DNA from 4 places in the Geotalea daltonii FRC-32 genome. Region 4 is predicted to be linked to each of the others. Evidence: riboswitches for the same ligand, from Rfam matches in the RefSeq annotation. Region 4 holds a riboswitch; each other region holds the start of a gene.
What was found. A riboswitch is a leader RNA that binds a small molecule or an ion and turns the genes downstream of it on or off. The one in region 4 is predicted to bind molybdenum cofactor.
Positions count from the first base shown of each region.

Region 1: linked by a shared signal. The riboswitch ahead of GEOB_RS08100 (ABC transporter permease) and the one ahead of GEOB_RS00555 (aldehyde ferredoxin oxidoreductase C-terminal domain-containing protein) in region 4 are both predicted to bind molybdenum cofactor.
Region 2: linked by a shared signal. The riboswitch ahead of GEOB_RS01330 (aldehyde ferredoxin oxidoreductase family protein) and the one ahead of GEOB_RS00555 (aldehyde ferredoxin oxidoreductase C-terminal domain-containing protein) in region 4 are both predicted to bind molybdenum cofactor.
Region 3: linked by a shared signal. The riboswitch ahead of GEOB_RS01350 (porin) and the one ahead of GEOB_RS00555 (aldehyde ferredoxin oxidoreductase C-terminal domain-containing protein) in region 4 are both predicted to bind molybdenum cofactor.

Region 1 covers NC_011979.1:1,794,589-1,800,344, reverse strand. Annotated here, with positions in the region: gene GEOB_RS08115 (cache domain-containing protein) at 1-120, shown strand, start outside; gene GEOB_RS08110 (MOSC domain-containing protein) at 193-630, opposite strand; gene moaA (GTP 3',8-cyclase MoaA) at 648-1,628, opposite strand; molybdenum cofactor riboswitch at 1,977-2,108, shown strand; gene GEOB_RS08100 (ABC transporter permease) at 2,250-2,939, shown strand; gene GEOB_RS08095 (energy-coupling factor ABC transporter ATP-binding protein) at 2,943-3,626, shown strand; gene GEOB_RS08090 (molybdopterin molybdotransferase MoeA) at 3,688-4,902, shown strand; gene moaC (cyclic pyranopterin monophosphate synthase MoaC) at 4,916-5,410, shown strand; gene pta (phosphate acetyltransferase) at 5,560-5,756, shown strand, end outside.
Region 2 covers NC_011979.1:328,122-333,877, forward strand. Annotated here, with positions in the region: gene GEOB_RS01310 (AAA family ATPase) at 1-951, opposite strand, end outside; gene GEOB_RS01315 (radical SAM/SPASM domain-containing protein) at 1,002-2,342, opposite strand; gene GEOB_RS01320 (hypothetical protein) at 2,467-2,661, opposite strand; gene mdh (iron-dependent methanol dehydrogenase) at 3,166-4,329, shown strand; molybdenum cofactor riboswitch at 4,544-4,658, shown strand; gene GEOB_RS01330 (aldehyde ferredoxin oxidoreductase family protein) at 4,693-5,756, shown strand, end outside.
Region 3 covers NC_011979.1:334,718-340,473, reverse strand. Annotated here, with positions in the region: gene GEOB_RS01365 (zinc-dependent alcohol dehydrogenase) at 1-821, shown strand, start outside; gene GEOB_RS01360 (ATP-binding cassette domain-containing protein) at 887-1,600, opposite strand; gene GEOB_RS01355 (substrate-binding domain-containing protein) at 1,619-2,431, opposite strand; gene GEOB_RS01350 (porin) at 2,554-3,795, opposite strand; molybdenum cofactor riboswitch at 3,897-4,014, opposite strand; molybdenum cofactor riboswitch at 4,107-4,225, opposite strand; gene GEOB_RS01345 (TOBE domain-containing protein) at 4,284-4,712, opposite strand; gene GEOB_RS01340 (HesA/MoeB/ThiF family protein) at 4,787-5,635, opposite strand; gene GEOB_RS01335 (MoaD/ThiS family protein) at 5,637-5,756, opposite strand, start outside.
Region 4 covers NC_011979.1:135,161-140,916, forward strand. Annotated here, with positions in the region: gene GEOB_RS00545 (HesA/MoeB/ThiF family protein) at 1-651, opposite strand, end outside; gene GEOB_RS00550 (MoaD/ThiS family protein) at 653-877, opposite strand; gene GEOB_RS00555 (aldehyde ferredoxin oxidoreductase C-terminal domain-containing protein) at 900-2,630, opposite strand; molybdenum cofactor riboswitch at 2,647-2,769, opposite strand; gene GEOB_RS00560 (SDR family NAD(P)-dependent oxidoreductase) at 2,775-3,542, opposite strand; gene buk (butyrate kinase) at 3,685-4,776, opposite strand; gene GEOB_RS00570 (SphA family protein) at 4,830-5,747, opposite strand.

The sequences.
Region 1 (5,756 bases), 1.7 Mb from region 4:
TTGGGCCTGTCAGTATCATACGGTATCGTCAATGACCACGGCGGGACAATTCGGGTAGAAAGCAAAGCGGGGAAAGGAAGCACCTTTAAGGTTTCGCTGCCTATTAAAGGCAGGTTCTAGGTTCTAGGTTCTAGGTTCGAAGTTCGAAGTTCGAAGTTACCACCTCACCAATCACCAATCACCAATCACCAATCAACGCTCCTTCACCGCAATCCCATCACCGGGCTTGATCGTGCCGCCGGTAATGACCCTGGCAAAGATCCCTTCCTTGGGCATGACGCAGTCACCGGCCTGGTAGTAGATGGCACAGCGGGTATGGCACTCTTTGCCGATCTGGGTAACTTCCATTTCCGTGGGTCCGATGGTGAGCCTGGTGCCGATGGGCAGAGAGACCAACTCTATCCCTTCGGTTGTTATGTTCTCGGCAAAATCTCCAGTATCAACGGAAAGTCCCAGCGCCTGCATCTTGCGGATGCTCTCCATTGCCAAAAGGCTCACCTGACGGTGCCAATCACCGGCATGGGCATCACCGACAACCCCGTGATTCTCCTTCAACTCCACCGAAGCAACCGGAGTCTTCCGCTCCCCTTTTTTCTCACTGATGCATACTGCTAGTACCTTTGCCGACATATCTTTCATATCCTTTCCTAGCCCCCGACCCTTGACATGGCGAAGGGCTGCAATTCCTTGTTGTTATCATCCAGGCCATGCCGGTCCGGCTTGCCGGCAACAATCTGTCGTAACGCCTCCCGCAGCCGTTTTTCGTCTCCCAGTCTCAGAAGCGGCTTAAGATCCATACCATCCCCGGACAGCAGGCAGCCCTTGGCCATTCCGGCAGAAGTGACCCTGATGCGGTTGCAGTCGCTACAGAAATGCCCGGAAATAGGAGTAATGATGCCGATTGAGCCGGCAGACCCTTTGATCTTGAAATTCCGTGACGGGCCGGACAGTTCCTGGCTGCCATAGGGGACCAACTCATATCTCTTGCCGATCCGCTCTAAAATCTCACTTCCGGAAACTGACAGGTCTCGCCAGTTGTCAGCCTGCAAGGTCGGCATGTATTCGATGAAACGCACAGCATAGGGGCGCTCCAAGGTCATAGCCGCAAAATCCAGCACCTCTTCGTCATTGATGCCACGCATCACCACCATGTTGATCTTATGGGGCGGGAAACCGGCTGCTTCAGCTGCGTCCAATCCTCTCAGGACTCTGTGCACGTCACCACCGCGGGTAATGTGGGCAAAAGTCTGCTCCTTCAGGGAATCCAGGCTGATATTAAGCCGCTGGACTCCGGCCTTAAACAGATCCTCAGCCATTTCCGCCAGTAACAAGCCGTTGGTGGTCAGCACCAGTTGCTTCAGGCCTGGCACAGCGGACAGTTCCTTTAAAAATCGGATGATGTCTCTGCGCACCAGCGGCTCGCCACCGGTGATGCGAATTTTTTCTATGCCGATGGCAACAGCCTGCCGGGCCACGCTGACCAAATCCTCGTAACTGAGGATATCACCATGGCAAAGCTTTTCGATCCCCTGCTCAGGCATGCAATAACTGCAGCGCAAGTTGCAGCGGTCGGTCACGGAAAGGCGAAGATAGTTGATATGACGGCCATGGGTATCAAGTAGTTTCATTGACTCCACCAATTATTTTTAGCTAGTTTCCATCCGGAAACGGCTCTTTTTTGCCCTGGCGGTGTCAACCTGCGGGCTTGCTTGTGCTGCGTACCGATGTACGCCTCCGCGCAACCCCTTGATTGACTTGCCAGGACAAAAAATCCCTCATTTCCGATCTGGAAACTGCTAGTGTCACATACGGAGTTTCCGGATGGACACCAGCTAGCAAAATGCCGTGATAAAAAATATCACAAATTTTAAAAATTTTGTGGTATTTTATACATGCTTTAAGAAATTAATACATGGGCGCTGTGCAGCAAGGCTTCTAGCAGCCATATGCACTTGAATTATACAAAAACACTGTTTTAAAAACTAAATCTCCGAGTCGTAATTGCCTACCGGGGATGACAAAGCTGTCATTCCCATGGCAACCGACCATTGGGTCCTGCTGGAAACGGCAGCGCCTCCCTTTTGGAAAGGAGAGTCACCGAACGGCATAAAAAACCGTTACCCGCGGGGTCTCTTTCCATCAAGAAAGGGACCTTTTTTTATTTCTGAAGCACGGGGTAAGGAGCCTTCAATGTCGCTGGCAAAGAGGCCCTTAAGTACATTCTGTATCCACAGGAGGGGATGAACTAGGTGGGGTTTTTTTCCGAATCACTGCAGACAGCTTTCAGCCTCATCATGTCCATGGACCGGGAGGTCTATACGACCGTCTGGACTTCCATTTACGTATCCATATGGTCAACGCTTTTTGCATCGGTCATCGGCATCCCTGCCGGTATTACTATCGGCATCGGCACATTTCCGCTGAAAGGAGCCCTGACGACAACGCTTAACACGCTGATGGCCCTACCTACAGTTGTTGTGGGACTGGTGGTCTATGGCATGATAAGCCGCCAAGGACCTCTCGGGCAGTTCGGGCTTCTTTTTACACCAAAGGCGATGGTTTTGGGACAGACACTGCTGGCCATCCCCATCATTACCAATTATACCCTCAGTACCATCGAAGGTGCCGACAAGCGGATCCTTCCCACGGCTCTCACTTTGGGAGCTGGCCCTTTGCAAGGGGTCCTGCAGCTGGTACGTGAAGAGCGGTATGGCGTGATGGCGGCCGTCATTGCCGGCTTTGGAAGAGTCATCGCCGAGGTAGGCGCTGCCATGATGCTCGGAGGAAACATTCGCGGTTATACCCGTACCATGACCACTGCCATTGCCATGGAAACCAGCAAGGGAGAATTCGCCTTCGGACTGGCATTGGGGATTGTTCTCCTGGCGGTGGCTTTTCTCGTCAACCTGGCACTGAACATTCTTCAGCAACAGAGGTAAACCATGAACACGCTCTTCACTTTGAGATCGATTCGTAAGTTCTACAGGAATAATATAGTACTTGACCTGGATCATCTGGATATTCATCAAGGGCGCTGTTATCTGCTGACCGGTCAGAACGGAGCCGGCAAAAGCACCCTGCTGAACATCCTGGCTTTTCTTTCGCCACCCACTTCGGGAGATATCTCTTTCGAGGGGCACGGGGTTGATTGGAAAAGCCGCACCTTGCTTGCCTGCAGACAAAAAGTGACCCTGCTCCATCAATCCCCGTATCTTTTTGCCGGGACCGTCTTTGCCAATGTGGCTTATGGACTCAATGCCCGCAAGATACCCCATGGACTGCAACAGCAGCTGGTTGATGAAGCCCTCGACTCGGTCGGACTGAGTGGCTTTCAGGCGAGGCCGGTTCTGGACCTCTCCGGGGGCGAAGCACAGCGGGTGGCAATGGCAAGGGCCCTGATACTGAAACCGCTGGTGCTGCTGCTCGATGAGCCGTTTAGCAGCGTCGACAGGAAAACTGCGGAAATGATGGAAAACATATTGGCTTCCCTCCCTCAAGGAGGAACGACGGTGATCATGGCAACCCATGAACCTCCGCGGGAGCCTCTGCTCTTTGCCGAAAGCATTCACCTCGTCCAGGGAAGGCTGGCAGGCTCACCGCAAGTTAATTGCCTTACTGCTGCATAGCCCTTCTTTGCAGTAGAGGCTTTTGTCTCAAAATCTTAAGAAGCCAGACGAGGTAAACTCCATGCCCACCTTCACTGAAGCCAGGAAAATCATTCTTGACAATGTTGCAACCATAAACATGGAGCGTGTTGCCCTCCTTGATGCCATAGGCCGGACTCTCGCCGAGGATATGGCCGCCCCATGGGACATGCCCCCGTGGAACAACTCGGCCATGGATGGTTTTGCCGTCCGGGCCGAAGACTGCCAAGGGCCGGCAACGCTCAGGGTCACCGGATATATTCCTGCCGGAGCCGTAGCCACTGCTGCCGTGGAACCGGGTTGCGCCATAAAGATCATGACCGGCGCCCCCATCCCTCCCGGAGCCGATGCAGTAGTGCCGGTCGAGGAAACCGTCGAAGGAACTGATTCGGTAAAGATACTGGAGCAGGTCAAGAAAAGGCAGCATATCCGCTTTGCCGGCGAAGATATCAAGGCTGGAGACAAGGTCCTGGCAGCCGGCACAGCAATTACTTCGTCGGGCATCAACATGCTTGCATCTCTGGGCGCTGCCCTGGTGCCTGTTTTCCGCAGACTCAGAGTTGCCATAGTTTCCACCGGTGATGAACTGGTTGAACTGGGGGGACAGATTGGACAAGGGCAAATCATCAACAGCAATGCGTTATCACTGGCGGCGGCCGTCAAGGAAATCGGCGGAGAACCTGTCATCATCGGCATCGCCAGGGATAACAGGGAAAGCCATTTGCATCTCCTCAGCCAGGGGCTACAAGCGGATGTGCTATTGACATCTGCAGGCGTTTCCGCCGGCGATCGCGACCTGGTGCGGGAGGTCCTAACCGAACTGGGAGTGCGGCAACTATTCTGGAAGGTTGACATCAAGCCGGGGCGCCCCACCGCCTTCGCCATGAAAGATAATATCCCCGTCTTCTCCCTCCCCGGCAATCCCGTTTCGACCATGATTACCTTCGAAGAACTGGTAAAACCGGCGCTTTTGAAGATGATGGGGAGAAAGAGGATTATCTCCCCCACATACAAGGCAACACTGACGGAAGAGATCCGCAAGAAACCCGGGCGGCTGCATTTCCTTCGCGTCACCCTCGGGAAAGGAAAGGATGGCTACCTGGCGACCAGCAGCGGCAACCAGGAAACCGGCATCGTCAGAACCATGATTCAGGCGGACGGACTGGCCCTGCTGCCAGCCGATAAATCGGTGTTCGCTGCCGGCGAACAGATTGACGTGCATATCCTTAACCACAATTTCGAAATGGAAGAAGCATAAAGCGAGGTGATCAATGTTCAACCACTTTGACGACCGGGGCCAGGCAATCATGGTCGATGTCAGCGGCAAACAACCGACCCTGCGCACGGCAGTTGCTGCAGCAACGGTTTTTCTGAAAAAAGAAACTCTGTCTGCCATAATCGAAGGAAAAATCAGCAAGGGGGATGTCTTCGCCGTTGCCCGACTGGCAGGGATCACTGCCGCCAAGAAGACCCCGGAACTGATACCCTTATCCCATCCCCTTGCCATCCATCACGCTGCCATTGAGTTCAGCACGGACGAAAACAAGGGAGTCATCACCATAGAGGCTACGGTCAGGGCATTCGAACGTACCGGTGTGGAGATGGAAGCAATGGTTTCGGCTTCCGTGGCAGCACTTGCCATATATGACATGTGCAAAGGTGCAGACAAGGGAATTTCCATTGGCGAGATCACCCTGCTTTACAAGGAGGGTGGGAAGAGCGGCACCTATCGTAAACAGCAAAATAAATCCTCCGACTCTGCTTGAACTGTTACTACCATTAGCCCAACAAACCCTCTGCCTTCAGCTGCTTGGCAGAGGGTTTTTAATTTTCGGACCGCCTTTTTTTATTGACCGTGCCCAATGCTTGCGGTATAAAATCAAATCTTGTTCTAAATATCAAATGGGAGAAAGTTATGCACTTAATGGAGCAGATCAAGGCCAAAGCAAAAAAAAACCTGCAAACTGTCGTGCTACCTGAAAGTTATGACGAGAGGATGCTTTTTGCCGCTCAGAAAATAGTGGAACAAGGTTTGGCCAAAATAATCATCCTTGGTAATCAGACGGAGGTTTCCGCCGCTGCCCAGAACAAAGGGGTCAATCTTGCGGGAGT
Region 2 (5,756 bases), 190 kb from region 4:
AATTCGGATATAGGGGATGCCGCTGGCATCGAGGATGCGCTGGGTTATGGCCGATACCGGAGCCTGTCCGGGAATGACCAGGCCGGCGATCTTTTCCCGGTAGGCTGGGATGTGATAGAGGGATGACAGGGTAACGATCAGTTCATCCCTGGAGCTGGTGGTGATGAGAAGGGTCGATTGGGCCAGAAGATCAATGACCTTCTGGGAAGAGGCGGCGCCGAGCTGGACATGGTGGACGATGCGGCTGCGTGCCGCACCGTCACCGCAAAGTGGGTGATCGAGGAGCCTGGCGATGTGGTTGAGGGTCGGGTTAGCCAGGATCGGTGAGTAATCGAAAGCAGCCGTCACCGGCAGGTGAAGAGGGGCGAAGGCCTTGGTCAAATAGCCGAGGGAAATCTCCCTTTTTTCCGGCAGCAGCTTGTTGACCATGAGTAGCCTGACCGGGCTTGCCTCCGCCCGGTAGAGGGGGAGATTGAGCAGGACCGAATCGATGACGTTGCCGATGCCGCCGCCGCTCACCATCAGCACCGGCGCATTGCACAGACTGGCCACCCGGCCGTTGCTGAGTCCCACCACCGAGCCGACTCCGCCGTGCCCGGCCCCCTCGATTACCAGAAAATCGTACTTCCTTTCCATTTCCCGACAGGCAGCAAGTAGTCTCCCTTCAAGTTCGGCGGTGGTAAGTTGGCCGTCGAGAAAACGCTTGGTGGAGCCTCTGCCAAGGACAACCGGGGACATGAGGCGGATATCTTCCTCCATGTCGAACACCCGGGCCATCAGCGCCGCGTCCTTGTCAACGATACAGCCGTTGAATTCCTGGCACTTGGGCCCGATGGCCTTGATGAAGCCGACCCGCTTGTACCGCTGCCGTGCCAGGTGGACCAGCGAGAGGCTGATGGTGGTCTTACCGGTATTCTGGCCGGTTGCGGCAATAAAGATTTTTCTGCACATGGCTTCAGTGATTCTCCCTCTGACCGCAGACGGTTAAAATGTCGCCATCCTCAGTCCAAACATCTGAATACCCCCGAGCTCCATAGACAGCTCCCGCAGGGTTCCGTATTCACGTAGCAATCCCGCTCGAACTCGTCCTTCTGCACCAGGTCGCAGGGGGAACAGTTGCAGCCGGAGCACGAAGGGTAGTCATGGTGCAGGACGTTTTCCCGGAAGGTGCGGAACTCGCAGCTATTCCATATTTCCAGGATGCCCCGCTGGCTGACATTGCCGAACGACCTGGGCTTGATTGGATGCAGCCAGCCGTTGGCAAAGGACTGGCACCGGTGCCAGAGGTGATAGCACGGGTGCATCTTACCGTCCCAGGAGACGAAAGCTCCTCCCTGCTCAACAAAAGCGCAGCCTCTTTTTTCACGCCGCACCACTTCAGGAAGCCTCAGGTCCAGGCCGACCCTCCTGGCCACCCTCATCGCCTCATCAAAGACGGCCATGGTCACGCCGATCTGGCTATAATCCATGGCAAAAAGCCTTTTCAGATCAAGGGTAATGCCCCGGTCGCCGGCATCGGTCTTCATGGCGTCGACAAAATCAACGACCTGCTGCTCATCGGCAGTCTTGGCGTATTTCCAGAGAATTCTGAAATAGCTGAGCATGTCCACGCCGATGGTATCGGCCTTGGATTTCCAGGTCTGGAAGATCTGGATCGCCTCATCGGTGCAGGTGTCATAGGCACACTGCTCAAGGTGAGGCTCATGGAACGGGTGAAGGTGGGAGACAATGGCGAAACTTGCCCCACGTGCCGCAGCCCATTCCAGTGCCGGCGGAAGTTCCCGGATGTTGTCCCTCATGACAACGAATTCCACGCCAATTTCCAGGTCGTGGCGCCCGCAGACAGTCCTGGCTGCGGCAAGGGCCTCGAATGCCCACTGCAGGTCCAGCAGCTGACTGCCGGTGCGGATGCTGCCGAAGGTGGTACTGTCCACTCCGTCCATGGAGAGACAGATCCTGTCGAGACCGGCATCGAGCAGGGTCATGGCCCTCATGTTGGTTAGCAGAAGGCCATTGCTCTGGAAACCGATCCAGCCGTGGGACGGCATCAACTTTTTCGCCCGGGTGATGAACTGTTCCAGGCGGGAGTTGAGCAGAGGCTCACCTACACCATTGAGTACCAGGGCATTCAGATTGGGCAGGGCCGGTTCCAGGGCAGAAAAGGTGCCCATGTCCAGATCGCCATCCCCCGTGCCACCATCATTTTGTTTCATGCACATGACGCAGCTCAGGTTGCAGCGGCTGGTGGTCTCGACGAAAAGCCTGGACGGGTAAGGCAGCAGGGCCGAATCGACCGCCGGGTACCGTTGTTCAAGTGTCATGGCGGCAGTGCAGTTTTGCATGGTCATCCTTATGTCGATCGGGCAGAAACCTCCGGCCACTGTTTAGGCGATCATGGCCATGCAGTTGGGGCAGCTCACGCAAGTGGCGCCGGGTTCTCTTTGGAGGGCCTTGGGTAAGCAGCCCTCAGATGTGCAGCGACATGTCCGTGCCGTGGGACAACTCCCACTGCTGCCGCAGGAGGGTGAAAGCATCCCGCATGAGGTCCGCTGCGGACAGATTGGTCATTTCCATGATCTGGCGGAACTTGTCCATCTCCTCATCTGTGACGCGCATGGAAACGATATAGGGCTTTCTCGGGTTGTTGTACTTCCTTGCCATCTCTTCTTCCTCCTTCTCAGACAACCAGCAACCTTAAAATTGAAGATTGCTGCTGGAAATGGGCAGAGGCAATTTCGGTACCAACACCCATTACGCACGCAGACCGGGTGGCCGCCCAGATGGGTCGAGCCGTTGAATACAGGGGAATGGGACGCTTTTCCCGGGAGTGTTGAAAAGAAGGTAGGGGGAGTTTTTACCGCCGGCAAGAGTGAATGGGAGCGTTCCAGACTATGACATGTGCTCCATTATGGAACAGTCCACGTGTGCCATTTCAGAACAAAGTTCATTAAACAAAGATTGCCAGGGGGCAGTCGTTGAGGTCCAACCGCCTATTTTTACAGCTGCTTGCCCCATATGTTTCCAGAAATATGGTGGCTGGTAAAATTGTTGGTATAGGGTTTGCGGTATAGTAAAAAAACGTTTTAGAAAACCGTATGCAGGAGATGGTTCAAGGCACAAAAAACCAATGTGGTTGATTCCACAAAATACAAAGGAGGAGCAACAATGGCATTAGCAGAACAGACGTACGGATTTTTCATTCCAACAGTTTCATTGATGGGGATAGGTTGCTCCAAGGAAACGGGGGCCCAGGCCAAGGCGCTGGGTGCGACGAACCTGCTCATTGTCACTGACGCCGGTCTGTCCAAGATGGGGGTCGCCGACAAGATCAAGGCCCAGCTGGTGGAAGCCGGTCTGAAAGCGGTAATTTTCGACGGCGCCGAGCCCAACCCCACCGACAAGAACGTCCATGATGGCGTCAAGGTCTACCTGGACAGCAAGTGTGACGGGATCGTTTCCCTGGGTGGCGGCAGCTCCCATGACTGCGGCAAGGGGATCGGCCTGGTCATCGGCAATGGCGGCAACATCCGCGACTTCGAAGGGGTCAACAAGTCCACCAAGCCCATGCCCCCGTTCCTGGCCATCAATACCACCGCCGGCACCGCTTCCGAGATGACCCGCTTCTGCATCATCACCAACACCGATACCCATGTGAAGATGGCCATCGTCGACTGGCGCTGCACACCGAACATTGCCATTAACGATCCGGTCCTCATGGTGGGCAAACCCCCCGCACTCACCGCTGCCACCGGTATGGACGCCCTGACCCATGCCGTTGAGGCCTACGTCTCCACCATCGCCACCCCCATTACCGATGCCTGCGCCATCAAGGCAATTGAGCTGGTCGCCGCCAATCTGAGCGTGGCCGTAGCCAACGGCGACAACCTGGAAGCCCGCGATGCCATGGCCTATGCCGAATATCTTGCCGGCATGGCCTTCAACAACGCCAGCCTGGGCTATGTCCATTCCATGGCCCACCAGCTGGGGGGGTTCTACAATCTGCCCCACGGCGTCTGCAACGCCATCCTGCTGCCCGCCGTCAGCCAGTTCAACCTGATTGCCTGCCCGAAACGCTTTGCCGACATCGCCGTTGCCCTGGGTGAGAACATCGCCGGTCTTTCCGTGACCGAGGCGGCAGAAAAAGCCATCAGCGCCATCCGCAAGCTCTCCGCCTCCATCGGTATTCCTGCCGGTCTGAAAGAGCTGAACGTCAAGGAAGAAGATTTGAAGATCATGGCCGAGAACGCCAAGAAAGACGCCTGCCAGCTGACCAATCCACGCAAAGCGACGTTGGAGCAGGTGATCGACATCTATAAGGCAGCGATGTAAGCGGAGGCACAGAGGAAACCAAACCTCAATGCACCACTAAGGCACGAAGGACACGAAGAAAGGCAACAATTAAATAACAACCTAATGTTACGGTTTTTGATTCTCTTAGTGGCTCTTAGTGTCTAGTGGTGAATAAAAGATTCCGTATGTTCATGGTGAATTGGGTTTAGACCTTCCTTCGTGCTCTTCGTGTCTTCGTGGTAGGCGATTTTAATTCATGTATCATCTCCGAGCCGTGCAGCCTAACAGGTTCCCTCATGGTGCCCGGCCTACGGGTTTCGCTGGAAACGGCGGGGCCTCCCTTTCGGAAAGGAGTAAGCAAGCCCTTGCGGGTAAACACTATGATTGGGAGAAGATAAAGAAATGGACAAGATTTTACGCGTCAACATGACCGACCTCACCACCAGGACCGAGCCGGTACCGGCCGCCTGGGCCGGTTTGGGGGGCCGTGCCCTTACCTCCACCATTGTTGCGGCCGAAGTGCCTGCCACCTGCCATGCCCTGGGTGAGAACAACAAGCTGGTCTTTGCCCCCGGGCTTCTCACCGGTACCCCTGCCGCCAACTCAGGCCGCCTCTCTGCAGGGGCCAAGAGCCCGCTTACGGGCACCATCAAAGAATCGAACGCCGGCGGCACTGCGGCCCAGATGCTGGCCCGCCTTGGGGTCAAGGCCCTGATCATCGAGGGGCTGCCCAAAGCGGACAAGTGGTACAGCCTCCATGTCTCCAAGGACGGCGTCACTGTGCAGGAGGAGAGCGAGCTGATCGGCAAGGGCAACTTCGCCGTCATCGAGGCACTGGAAGCCCGCCTCGGCAAGAAGACCGGCATCCTCACCATCGGTCCGGCAGGTGAGCTGAAGATGACCGCCGCCAACATCTCGGTCAAGGACCCGGACAGCAAGATCCGCAGCCATGGCCGTGGCGGGCTGGGGGCCGTCATGGGTTCCAAGAAGATCAAGTTCATCACCATCAATGACGAAGGGGCACCGGGCGTGAAGATTGCCGACCCGGAGAAATTCAAGGTGGCCGCCCGCACCTTTGCCAAGGCGCTCCTGGATCATCCGGTCAGCGGCGAGGGGCTCCCCACTTACGGCACCAACGTTCTCGTCAACATCCTCAACGAGGCGGGGGGGCTGCCGACGAAAAACTTCACCCTCGGCCAGTTCGAGGGGCACGACAAGATCTCGGGTGAGACCTTGCACGATACCATCGTTGCCCGCGGTGGCAAGCCGAAGCACGGCTGTCACGCCGGCTGCATCATCCAGTGCTCCCAGGTCTACCACGACAAGGATGGCAAGTACGTTACCTCCGGTTTCGAATACGAGACCATCTGGGGGCTCGGCGCCGACTGCTGCATCGACAACCTGGATGACATCGCCCTGGCGGACAACATCATGGACGATATCGGCGTCGATTCCATCGAGACGGC
Region 3 (5,756 bases), 200 kb from region 4:
AAGCGCGGATACCCTTTGCCGGGGTAGGCCTGGTCAAAATTCCTGACGGTGTCACCGACGAGCAGGCAATCCTGGTCTCGGACATCTTTCCGACGGGATACATGGGAGCGGAACTGGCCGAGATAAAACCGGGCAACACCGTGGCAATCTTCGGCTGCGGACCCGTTGGCCAGTTCGCCATCGCCAGCGCCAAACTATTCCAGGCCGGCAGGATCTTCGCCGTTGACTGCATCCCCTCGCGGTTGGAAAAGGCACGGGAACAGGGAGCCGAGGTAATCGACTTTTCCAAGGAGGACCCGGTGCAGATGATCCGGGATATGACCGGGGGAATCGGCTGCGATCGTGCCATCGACGCCGTCGGAGTCGATGCTGAAGCGCCTCATACTGGCCCGGCAGTGAGGGAGGCGAAGGAACACGAAGAGGAATTCAGGCAGGAGGTGGCCCACGTGGCACCCCAGACCAATATCAGCGGTGACAACTGGCATCCCGGCGATGCTCCATCCATGACCCTCATCTGGGGGGTGGAGTGCCTGGCCAAGGCGGGCACCTTCTCCGTTATCGGCGTTTATCCGGAGAGTGTGACCCTTTTCCCCATCGGCATGGCCATGAACAAGAACCTCACCATCAAGATGGGCAACTGCAACCATCGCAAATATATTCCGTTCCTGCTGGACATGGTCAGAAGCGGCACGGTCGATCCGGTCAGGATACTGACCAGGAGGGAACCGCTCACCTCGGCGGTGGATGCCTATCGAGCCTTCGACATGCGCCAGTCGGGCTGGCTGAAGGTGGAGTTGCAGACACGCGAGATGACACACTGAAAAAAGCTACGGCAGTAATTCCATTGCTGCCGTAGTTTTCCAGCTTTTATGGGCTGGAATTGCCGTCAGATCTGAACAGCAGGATAGCCAAGCAGATTGCCAAGGGACTCGGTCTCATCCAGATGATCGGCATTCATCCGCCCCCCTTGCAGCTGGATCACTTGGCAGGGAAGCTTTTTTTCATGTTGCGGGTCGTGGGAAGACATGACCACCGTGGTCCCCATGGAAGGGAGGCCGGCTATGACTTCTTCAAGGACGCGGGCGCTCTTCTGGTCCACGTTGGCCAGCGGCTCATCCAGGAGCAGCAACTTCGGCCTCAGTGCCAGCGCCCTGGCCATGGCTACCCGCTGGGCTTCGCCCCCCGACAGTTCCGTGTGCTTGCGCAATTGGAATCCGTCAAGCCCGACAGTAGCCAGGGTTTCAGACACAACTTCCTGTGCCTTGGCACCTCCCATGCCTCGCAGGGAAAGGCCATACGCGACATTATCGTAAACGTTGCCGCGAAAAAGGTAGGGGGACTGGTGGAGAAGGGTGACTTGCCGGCGCAAACGGGTCATTGTTCCCCTCTTCCAATCGACCCGCTCGCCGGAGAAAAGCAGTTCCCCTCGATCCGGGCGAGTCAAAAAACCCAGTATGTTTAGAAGAGTGCTCTTGCCGGAGCCGTTCGGCCCGGCAAGAAGATACAACTCACCCTCCCCTATGGCCAGCCGGTTCAGCTGCAAGGCAATTGTGTTGCCATAATTCTTCGCTACGTTTTGCAGTTCGATGATGTTCTGCATAGGCCTGCCTTTATGGCGCTACTTCTTGCCGTAGATGAAAAACACCGGCTCCCCGTATGCCTTGTAACCGGCAATGATTTTCTGGCCCTCCGGTCCGGTCACATACTCGATAAACTTCATTGCCAGGTCGTACTTCACATGGGGATGTTTCCTGGGATTTACGGCTATGACCCCATAGGGATTGAAAAGCCCCTTCTCCCCCTGGAAGAGGACGGTCAGATCGGTCTTCTTTCCCTTGAAAGCGTTGTAGGTCCCGCGATCAGTCAGGGTGTAGCCTCGGCGCTCGGTTGCCATGGTAATGACCGGCCCCATCCCCTGGCCCGCCTCCACATACCACCCCCCCTTCGGCGCAATTCCGGCCGCCTGCCAGAGATCCTTTTCCTTGATGTGGGTTCCCGATTTGTCTCCACGGGAAACAAAGGTGGCTCCTTTGGCGGCAATCATCTGCAGCGCCTCGGCAGCGGTTTTGGCCCTGGCTATTCCGGCCGGATCATCCTTCGGCCCGATGATGACGAAATCGTTGTACATGACGTCGCGGCGGTTGACGCCGAAACCGTCGGCAATGAATTTGTCTTCCAGCTTCCTGGCATGGACGAAGACCACATCCACGTCGCCAGCTTCACCCAGCTTGAGGGACTGGCCGGTGCCGACGGCGATAACGTCCACCTGGCAGTTATTTTTCTTCTCGAAGGGTGGCAGGAGCACCTTCAAAAGCCCCGAATCCTGGGTCGAAGTGGTAGTGGACATCTTCAGGCGTTCTTCGGCTCCGGCCGAAGCGCAGAAGAAAGCAAGGGAGGTCAATGTTAATAAAAGGATACGCCACTGTTTCATTGTTTTCTCCTTTTCCCATAAGTTACTTACATTTTATCCGAATCTGCCCGTATTTGTTCTGGAGTGGAGGGGTAAGGTTTTCCGGGAAACAGGGGGCAAGCCCCCTGTCTTTTTAACTGTTTTTAAAAGATCACCTGTGCCTGGAGGCGATAGATCATATCATCCGTTCGGCCTTTGCTCTGGTCGTGGCTGTTGGTGACATCCCCCTGCAGCTTCAGGTTGTGCTTGTTGAAATAGTAGGAAATGGCTCCCTGGGTGTCGACCTGCTGATCGTTGGCCTTGTCCCGGTTGGGATCGACGAAGGAGTAGCGGAAGGCCAGCTCCAGTTTCCTCGGAATGATGCAGTAACCGGCCTGAGCATAGAAGCCGTGGGCACGGAGGGTCTTGTCGCTGGTGTGGCCGTCGGCCTGCCCCAACAGGTACTCGGCCTGGGTGGAGGCGCCAAGCCATTTGAAAGCGGCATCGACGCCGTAGCCGTTGATGTCGATCTTTTCCCCGTTTGCAAAGGTACCAATTCCTTTGCCGAGCCAGCCGGTTGAACCGGCTAACGTAACATTGTTGGTTTCGAAGGCGGTAGCTGTGCTTTTCTGCAGGGTATTACGATAATAGTTGGCTCCCACCGAAAGGAGAGGTTTTTCGCTCTGATCCAGGTCCCCTTCGGCATAGGCCATCTTACCGAATGGGTTTGCGGTTATCCTGGCGGCATAGGCATTGTCGTTGGAGGTACGGAAGGTACTCTGGCCGGCGCCGCCATAATAACCCAGCTCGTAGGTGGCGATGCCGCCGGCCACAGCTCCGTGAACCTTGACTCCAGCCTCATAACCGGGGCGGAACATGTCCGAAGCGGTGGAGCGGTCGACGAACTGCTGGGAACCGGAAGAATTCAGCCATTGCCGGCCGAACGGCACCTTGGTCTGCCCGGCCAGAACCTGAGCTTCGTCGACAAACCGGTAATTCAGGTAGGCATGATCCAGGAGCTTCGATGAGCCACCCTGAACAAAATCCACCTGGAGCAGGTAAGTGAGGTCCTTGGTGTAGGCGTAGCCATTCAGCCAGAACTTCATGCGCTTGACCTCAAACTTGTTGGAGTCCCTGCTGGTACCGTTGTCGTCGGCATCCGTGAAGGTGTAACGGGTCTGGAGCCTTCCTCCCAAAGAAAGCTGAAACTTTTCGTCGGCAGAGGTCAGGGTGAACCCCTTGCCCGGCTTGTAATTCAGCGCCTTGCTCCTGGTTACTTCCTTGTAATCCTCTTCGGTGATGACCCCTTTCTCCTTGAGCACATCCTCAAGCGTTTTGGCATGAACACCCGGGATGAGCACCAGGCCCATTGCCACCACTGTTGCTGCTAAGCTGCGTTTCTTCATCGTACCCTCCTGTTTTCTAATAACAGGGGAAAAGGTCTCCCCCAAATGCATCAAAGAGTCTGTCCGCAGATGGAAAGAGGCCTTTGGATACAGGAACAGGTCCGGTACTTTGAGGCTCTCCTTTCCAAAAGGGAGGCACAGCCGTTTCCAGCGGCACCCTAGCCGGTCGCCATGGGAAAACTACCCTTTAGGCGGCGTGGCTCGGAGAGTTGAGAATCATTTATCTGGTTTTGAAGTCATGTTCGAAGCACGTGATCAGCCACAAACAAAAAGGGCTCCTTTGGATAAAGGAGCCCCTAGAACGCAATCATAGCGTGGCGAGAGGTTCTCCTTTTCAAAGGAAGGTCCTGCCGTTTCCAGCAGAGCCCACAGGCCTGACACCATGGGGAATATTCCCGGTAGGCGGACAGGCTCGGAGAAAGTTCGAGCATTCAATTGTGGTAAACTAGTACCATTATGTCATTAATCTGTCAAGCAGTAAATCGGCCCTATGCCTTTACGGCAAGTATGACACTGGAGGCCTTGAAGATGGCGCTGACCTGATCCCCTTCCTGCAATGCCATGGCAGCGACGCTCCCTTTGGTGATGATGGAGGTGATGATACCACTCCCCTGCAGTTGTATGGAGATCTCTGCATTGACACTGCCCTGTGCGATTTTCTTGACCGTGCCCTGCAGGACGTTACGGGCGCTGAATTTGAGCCCGGTGTTTCCCTTGGCGATAATAACCAGCGGGGCCTTGACAAGGGCGAATGCCTCCATGCCTTCCTTGATTCCCATTTCTTCCAGGCTGGCATTGGTAATGACCGCTGCAATCGTTTCCCCTCCATCAAGGGAAAGTTCAACCTCGGAGTTTATTGCCCCTTTTCTGACCGTTGTAACCTTGCCCGACAGGAGATTTCTCGCACTGATGTTCATGGTGACATCCTCCTCAAAATGGAGTTTCCACTTTGAGTATGTCTCCGTATGCCTTGATGTCAACAGGAGAGTAATTACGCCGCACGCACCAGCTCCGCAAGCGCCGCATACGAGACATCGAAAATCTCCATCTCCAGGAGGTCGATGCTTAACTTCCGATGACGCAGGAGCTCCCCTTTGCCGAGGAGGATCTTGCAGACCTCCGCCACCTGCAGGCTCGCTACCACCGCCGGAGTGAAGGAGGGGTTGCCCAGCTGCTTTTCGATTCCCTTCCCTTCCACCCAGTTGCGATAGGTGCGCTGGATGGTGGTGTCCCCCGGCAGCTGGGTAGCAACGTGGCCGTACCAGCCGCCGATGGCCCCGTAGACCATGGGGATGTCCATCTCGCTGCAAACTTCCGCCAGTTCCAGGCGATAGGCGATGCTGTCCAGGGCGTCGACCGCAACCGTCACCCCCTGCAGGAGTTGCTTCCCGTTGGCGGTGGTGAAAGCCTCCTGGACCGGTACCAGGTTGACCGCCGGATTTATCTCGCTGACGCGGGCCGCAGCAGCCTCAACCTTAGGCTTGCCGAGGGCATGGGGGCTCGAAAACAGTTGTCGGTTGAGGTTGTGTTCCTCGAAGATGTCCGGATCGATGGCGACAATCTGCCCGACCCCCAGCCTGGCCAGTTCCTCGATGATGTAGCCCCCCAGGCCGCCGCAGCCGATGACCGCCACCCGGCTGTTGAACAGCTGTCGCTGCTCGATGGTGGAAACCGTGGTGCGGTTGCGCTGGTAGCGGGCTGGCAACAGCCCCTTCTCCAGGATCAGGCTTTCCACTTGCCCGTAGCTCAAGCCGAACTGCCGGACCGCTTCCGATTGGGCAGACCAGGGCACAAGGTCCCCTTCCGCCTTGCTCCACAGGTACTGCAGCACTGCATCCATATCAACCCCCTCCTACCAGCGGGAAAAGTGAAAGAGTATCGGCCTGCGCCAACTGCTGCTCCAGGGGAACATGCCGGCCATTGATCAGGACGATGCCGATCTCCTCTTCCGTAAGCCCCAG
Region 4 (5,756 bases):
GCCTTCCACCCAGCGGCTGTACAGCTGCCGGATTGTTCCGTCTCCGGGAAACTGGGTGACGACTTGGCCGAACCAGCCGCCGATGGCGCCATGCACCAGTGGAAGCCCCAAGCTGTCACAGCTGTCGGACAAAGCCAGCCTGGTCGAAACCGAATCCAGTGCATCTACCACCACCTGGACACCATGGAAAAGCTGGGCGGCATTTTTCGGTGCATAAGCAATCTGCACCGGGACCAATGCCACCGCCGGGTTGATTTCTGCCACCCGCGCTGCAGCTGACTCAACCTTTGCCTCTCCCAGCCTGGCTGGGCTGGAGAGCAGTTGGCGGTTCAGATTGTGTTCTTCGAACACATCCGGGTCGATGGCGACGATGGTGCCAACTCCGAGCCGCGCCAGCTCTTCGATGATATAGCCGCCAAGCCCTCCACAGCCAGCCACTGCTACCACCCCTTGGAAAAGTGTCAGTTGCTGGGCAATGTTGATCGCCTGACGATTGCGCTGGTAGCGGGCAGGAAGAATCTCCAGGAGCAATGCCGTTTCTTCCACCTGGGCAAGGGTGGTACGGAAGCGTTCGGCAGCGGCAACCTGGCTGGCCCAGGAGATAAGGCCATTTTCCGCCCGCTCTGCAAGGAATTGGCGCAATTCATCCATGTCAGCCTCCTGCCACCAAAGGAAAGAGGGCAAGACTGTCACCATCCCTCAGCCGTTGATCCGGATCGGCATGTCTGCCGTTGAGCATGATCATGCTGATTTCAGAAACCGGAATCTGCAGTTCATCGATAATCTCGCTGATCTGCGTGCTTGGTGGGTATTGCCTTGTTGCTGCGGCAAAACGTCCGAAGCGGAATGTGGCGAACAATTTTACGGTTATGTCCATTGCGCAGCCCTTTCATCCCGATCTAGAAATTCCAGAACGCATCGATTTCCTCATCGGTAAAATCCCACACGGCATTGTGGGGTGGAAGCGGTTCCCTGAAGAACTCCGGCAGCCGATCATCCTTGTTGGTGAAACCGGCCGCCAGATTGAAGGCACGCTCGGTCTTCAAGGTATTGACCCCCAGGCCGCCAATCCAGTCTGGGGTAAGCTCCAGGCCGAAGCGGGCATTGAGCATGTCGAGCAAAGCCGGGACGCAGGTGGGAATATCTGCTGCGGGAAAACCTATGAATAGGCAGAGGCCGATGGAGTCGAGCATGACGGTGACGATCTGCAGGTGACGGGACAACTCAACTTGACCATCCTTCTTCAAGGGATCGACAATGCCTCCACCGACACCCATCAGATTGGTGGCGACGGCATAGCCCATCGTGTGGTCTGCACCCATGGTGCTGGTGGCGTAGGTGATGCCGATACCCTTGATAGATCGGGGGTCATAGGCAGGAATGGCCTGGTTTTTCACCACCGGTACCCGTGTGACGCCGTATACCTTGCCCACATGACCGGCGCCGCTGCCGATGATCCGGCCGAGGGGTGTCCCCTTACCGATATCTTCCTTCAGGATGCGGAGTACCCCTTCACCGTCGCCGAAAGGGAGCACTCCTGCCTCCATGGCTACGCCGAAAGCGATCGAGGTCTCGATGGAATCGACGCCGATGTCGTCCATGATACTGTCGGCAGTCGCAATCTGGTCAAGATCGCCAAGACCGGCGTTGGCTCCCAGTGTTTCAATGGTCTCATACTCGAAGCCGGAGGTGACGTAATTGCCCTGCTTGTCGTGGTAGACCTGGGAGCATTGGATGATGCAGCCAGGCTGGCAGCCATGCTTCGGTTTGCCACCGCGCTCGATGATGGTTTCCCGCAAAGTCTCGCCGGAGATCTTCTCGTGCCCTTCGTAACGACCATAGGTAAAGTTGCGGGTGGGAAGTCCCCCTGCCTCGTTGACGATGTTGACCATTTCCGCGGTGCCGAAGGTGGGCAGCCCCTGGCCGGTCCCTGGGTGTTCGAGGATGGCCTTGGCAAAGACCCTGGCGGCGGTGGTGAATTTTGTCGGATCGGCCAGCTTGATGCCGGGGGCATCGCTGTCGTCGATGGAAATAAACTTGATCCTCTTCGAGCCCATTACCGCTCCAAGGCCGCCACGGCCGTGGCTGCGCAGCTTGCTGTCCGAGTCCTTCACCGAGATGTTGGCGGCCAGCATCTTCATCTCGCCAGCCGGGCCGATGGTGATGACCCCTGTTTTCTTGCCGAGCCTCTTTTCAAGGGTTTCGACGACGGCAAAATTCCCCTTGCCGATCAGCTCCGACTCTTCGGCGATGGATACTCCATCCTTGTTGACGTGCAGGCTGTGCCAGTTGTTTCCTTTGGGCAGACCTTCAATGATCAGCGCCTTGATCCCCAGGCGGGCGAACATCTGGGCGGCCAACCCGCCGGCATTGCTTTCCTTGATAGTGCCGGTGAGGGGGCTTTTGGCGCCTGCGGAAAAGCGCCCGCTGTTAGCGGCAGTGGTGCCGCTCAACAGTCCAGGGGCAAAGACCAGCTTGTTGTTTTCCCCAAGGGGGTGGCAGGTGGGGGGAACCTCCTTGGCCACGATGGTGGAAGTCAGGGCGCGACCGCCGAGAGCTGCCCATTCCTTTGGTACCGATTCGGTGCCGGTGGTGAGAGTCGTCATGTTGACGCGAAGGATCTTGTTCATGGGGAGTCTCCCTTTCAGTGATTATTTGCAGTCTCCTTTCCGAAAGGGAGGTCCGGCCGTTTCCGGCCCGGCCTGCAGGCCTCCATGCCGTGGGGTTTGACGCCCTTTAGGCAATGGAGGCTCGGAGACTTGTTTTGTCATACGTTAGTGGAACGACAGGCCGCCGTCATGGACGATCATTTGGCCGGTGATGAAGGCGCTGTCGTCGCTGGCGAGGAAGAGCGCCAGGCCGACCAGGTCCTCCGGCACCGCTTCCCGCTTCAGGCAGCGAGCCTGGAGTTGGAGCTCTTCCAGGGGGGGCAGATCCAGCTTCTTGTTCTTGTCGAAATTGTTGCCGCCGTCGGAATGGGTGAAGCCGGGGGCAATTGTGTTGACGTTGATCTTGTAATCACCCATCTCACGGGCCATTGAGCGGGTAAGGGCCATGATGGCGCCCTTGGATGCCACATAATGGGGCATGCCGGGAACCCCTTCATTGATGGATGAGGAACCGATGTTGATGATCTTGCCCCCCTTGGCCTTCATGTGGGGAAATACCGCCTTCATGCAGTTGAACTGGCCGAGGACGTTGATCTCCAGGACCTTCATGAATTCCTGGGAGGTACATTCGGTAAACGGTTTCAAGACAATGCTTCCGAAGATGGCAGCGTTGTTGAGCAGTATGTCCACCGAGCCGAATTTTTCCTGGGCCGCCTTGGCCATGGCATCGCACTGCTCCTGGTTGCTGACATCGGTTTTGACGTAAATGGCGTCGCTGCCAGCCTTTTTCACTGCCTCCACCGCCTTCTGCCCGTCAAGGACATCGGCAATGACGATCTTTGCCCCTTCTTTCGCCAGGCCCACCGCGTATGCCGCACCGATTCCCTGTGCCCCCCCGGTGATGATGGCAACCTTTCCTGATAGTCTTCCCATGGTCTTTCTCCTTTATGCATATTTGGACTTCATTTCTTTTACTGATTAGCGTCATTCTTCCGCCCGATGACCAAGTCCCCCTTTATAAAGGGGGGAACTAGTGACGGAAGATTAGCGCTGATGCTTTTTGTTGTTCCGCTGCTCATGCCGCCTGCTCCTGCTTATAGATGGACAGCGCCTCTTCGTTGTTGAAATATCGCATGGCCGCGTCGGCCAGGGCTTCCATCTCGTTTTCGCCCGGATTGAGAAGAACGGGAGCAATGAATGAGATTTTTTTTTGCAGGCTGTTCAGCAGCATCTTTGAATACACCAAACTTCCTGTCAGGGCGATGGCGTCTACTTCCCCTTCAAGTACCGCGGCGCAGGCGCCGATCTCCTTGGCTACCTGATAGATCATTGCCTCGTAGACCTGGGCTGCCTTCTGGTCTCCCGCGGCGATTCGCCGCTCGATCTCCTGGGCATCGGTGGTCCCCAGATAGGCATAGAGACCGCCGCCACCGGTGAGCATTTTCAGCACTTCCTTCTTGCTGTACTCGCCGCTGAAGCAGAGTTTGACCAAATCGCCGGCGGGAAGCGATCCTGCCCGCTCCGGCGAAAACGGGCCGTCACCGTCGAGGGCATTGTTGACATCTATGATCTTCCCTCTGCGGTGGGCTCCCACTGAAATCCCGCCACCCAGATGGGTGACGATCAGGTTCGCCTCCTCATATTTTTTACCCAGCTCGGCGGCAATTTTCCGGGCAGTTGCCTTCTGGTTCAGGGCATGGAAGCTGCTCTGCCTGCTGATCTGGGGGATGCCGCTGTACCTGGCCGAAGTGCACAACTCATCGGTCATGGGGGGGTCGGCAGTGAGCACCGGAATGTTGAACTGGTTTCCCAGGTCGAAGGCGACCAGCCCCCCGACATTGATGGGGTGTCCGCCGTAGATGCCGCTCTTCATGTCCTCGATCATTTTAGGGCAGATCCGGTAGATGCCGCCGGGAAGGGGCCTCACATTGCCACCCCGACAGGCGATGGCGTCCATTTCTCCCATGGATAGATCATTGTCCTGCAGAACCTTGAAGATGGCGTCCCGGCGAAAATCATATTGGTCCCAGATGGTGGGAAACTTCCGCAACTCGGCGTCGTCATGTTTTACCGACTGGTTGATGACCATTTTCCCCTGGGTGAAAACGCCGATTTTGGTTGAAGTGGAACCAGGATTAACAATCAGTATTTTCTTGTCCGTTGTCATGTTCTCCCTCGCTTGATTGCGTTTTGTAAAAATTAGGCGCCGGTTCTGCATCCTCAGAAGGAATAAATCAGGTCTACCCAGAGCTGGTTTGCTTCGATGCGGTTTTCGGCGGAAATCGGCACCACGTATTTGCCCACAAGGCCGAACTTGCCGTTCTGGTAGCGCATGGCCGGGCCCATGGAGAACTCGAAGTCCTTGGTGTCATGCCGTTTCACGCCGCCGATCTCGTCGCTTTCCAGCCCCTGCCAGATCCAGCCGGTGACGCCGAGTTTAAAATCCTTGGTCAGGGCGTAGTTGACGTTGTAGTCCATGTGTATCGCCTGGCCGGTCTTATAGCCTTTGAGTAGGGTGCCCGGTTCCACATAATCGCCGTTCTTGGTGGGAATGGAGTACATGAGCTTGGCGCTGGTTTCGAAGCCGTTGGCAAAGAGACCGGTTACGGCTACCACCGGTTCGATGACGAAGGCATTATTGCCGGCATTCATGGGCTTGTTAGGATCGAAATGGCCGGTGGGGGTAATGATGTCCAATACCGTCAGCCAGTGCCAGACCGGAGTGTGCCAGGCATTGCCTATACCGAAGTAGATATCTCCCAGACCGCCGTCATGCCCTTGTACGGTGATTGGCCCGCCAGGTGTCTGTGCGGTTACGTTAGCCTCCATTGACAGCAGGGGAATGATGGAGTGGAACAGAAGGTTGCCGCCGAGAAGTCCCTTTTCCGCCACGTAGATCGGACGGAAGGCGAGGGCGGTAAGCGTTCCGGTCCCGTCCGTTAATCCCTGTCCCTTGTTTTCCACTTTTCTTATGTCCATATAGACGTTGTAGTCGATGAGGTGCAGCCCCGGAGGGGGGGCGGCGCCGGCGTAGAAGTCAGCCGTACCGTTGAAAGAACTTGAATTGAATGCCCAGGCCGGCTGGAGCAGAACGAGCGTTGCCAAGCAAACAAAAACCAAACCTTTTACCAGCTTCATGTGAGCCTC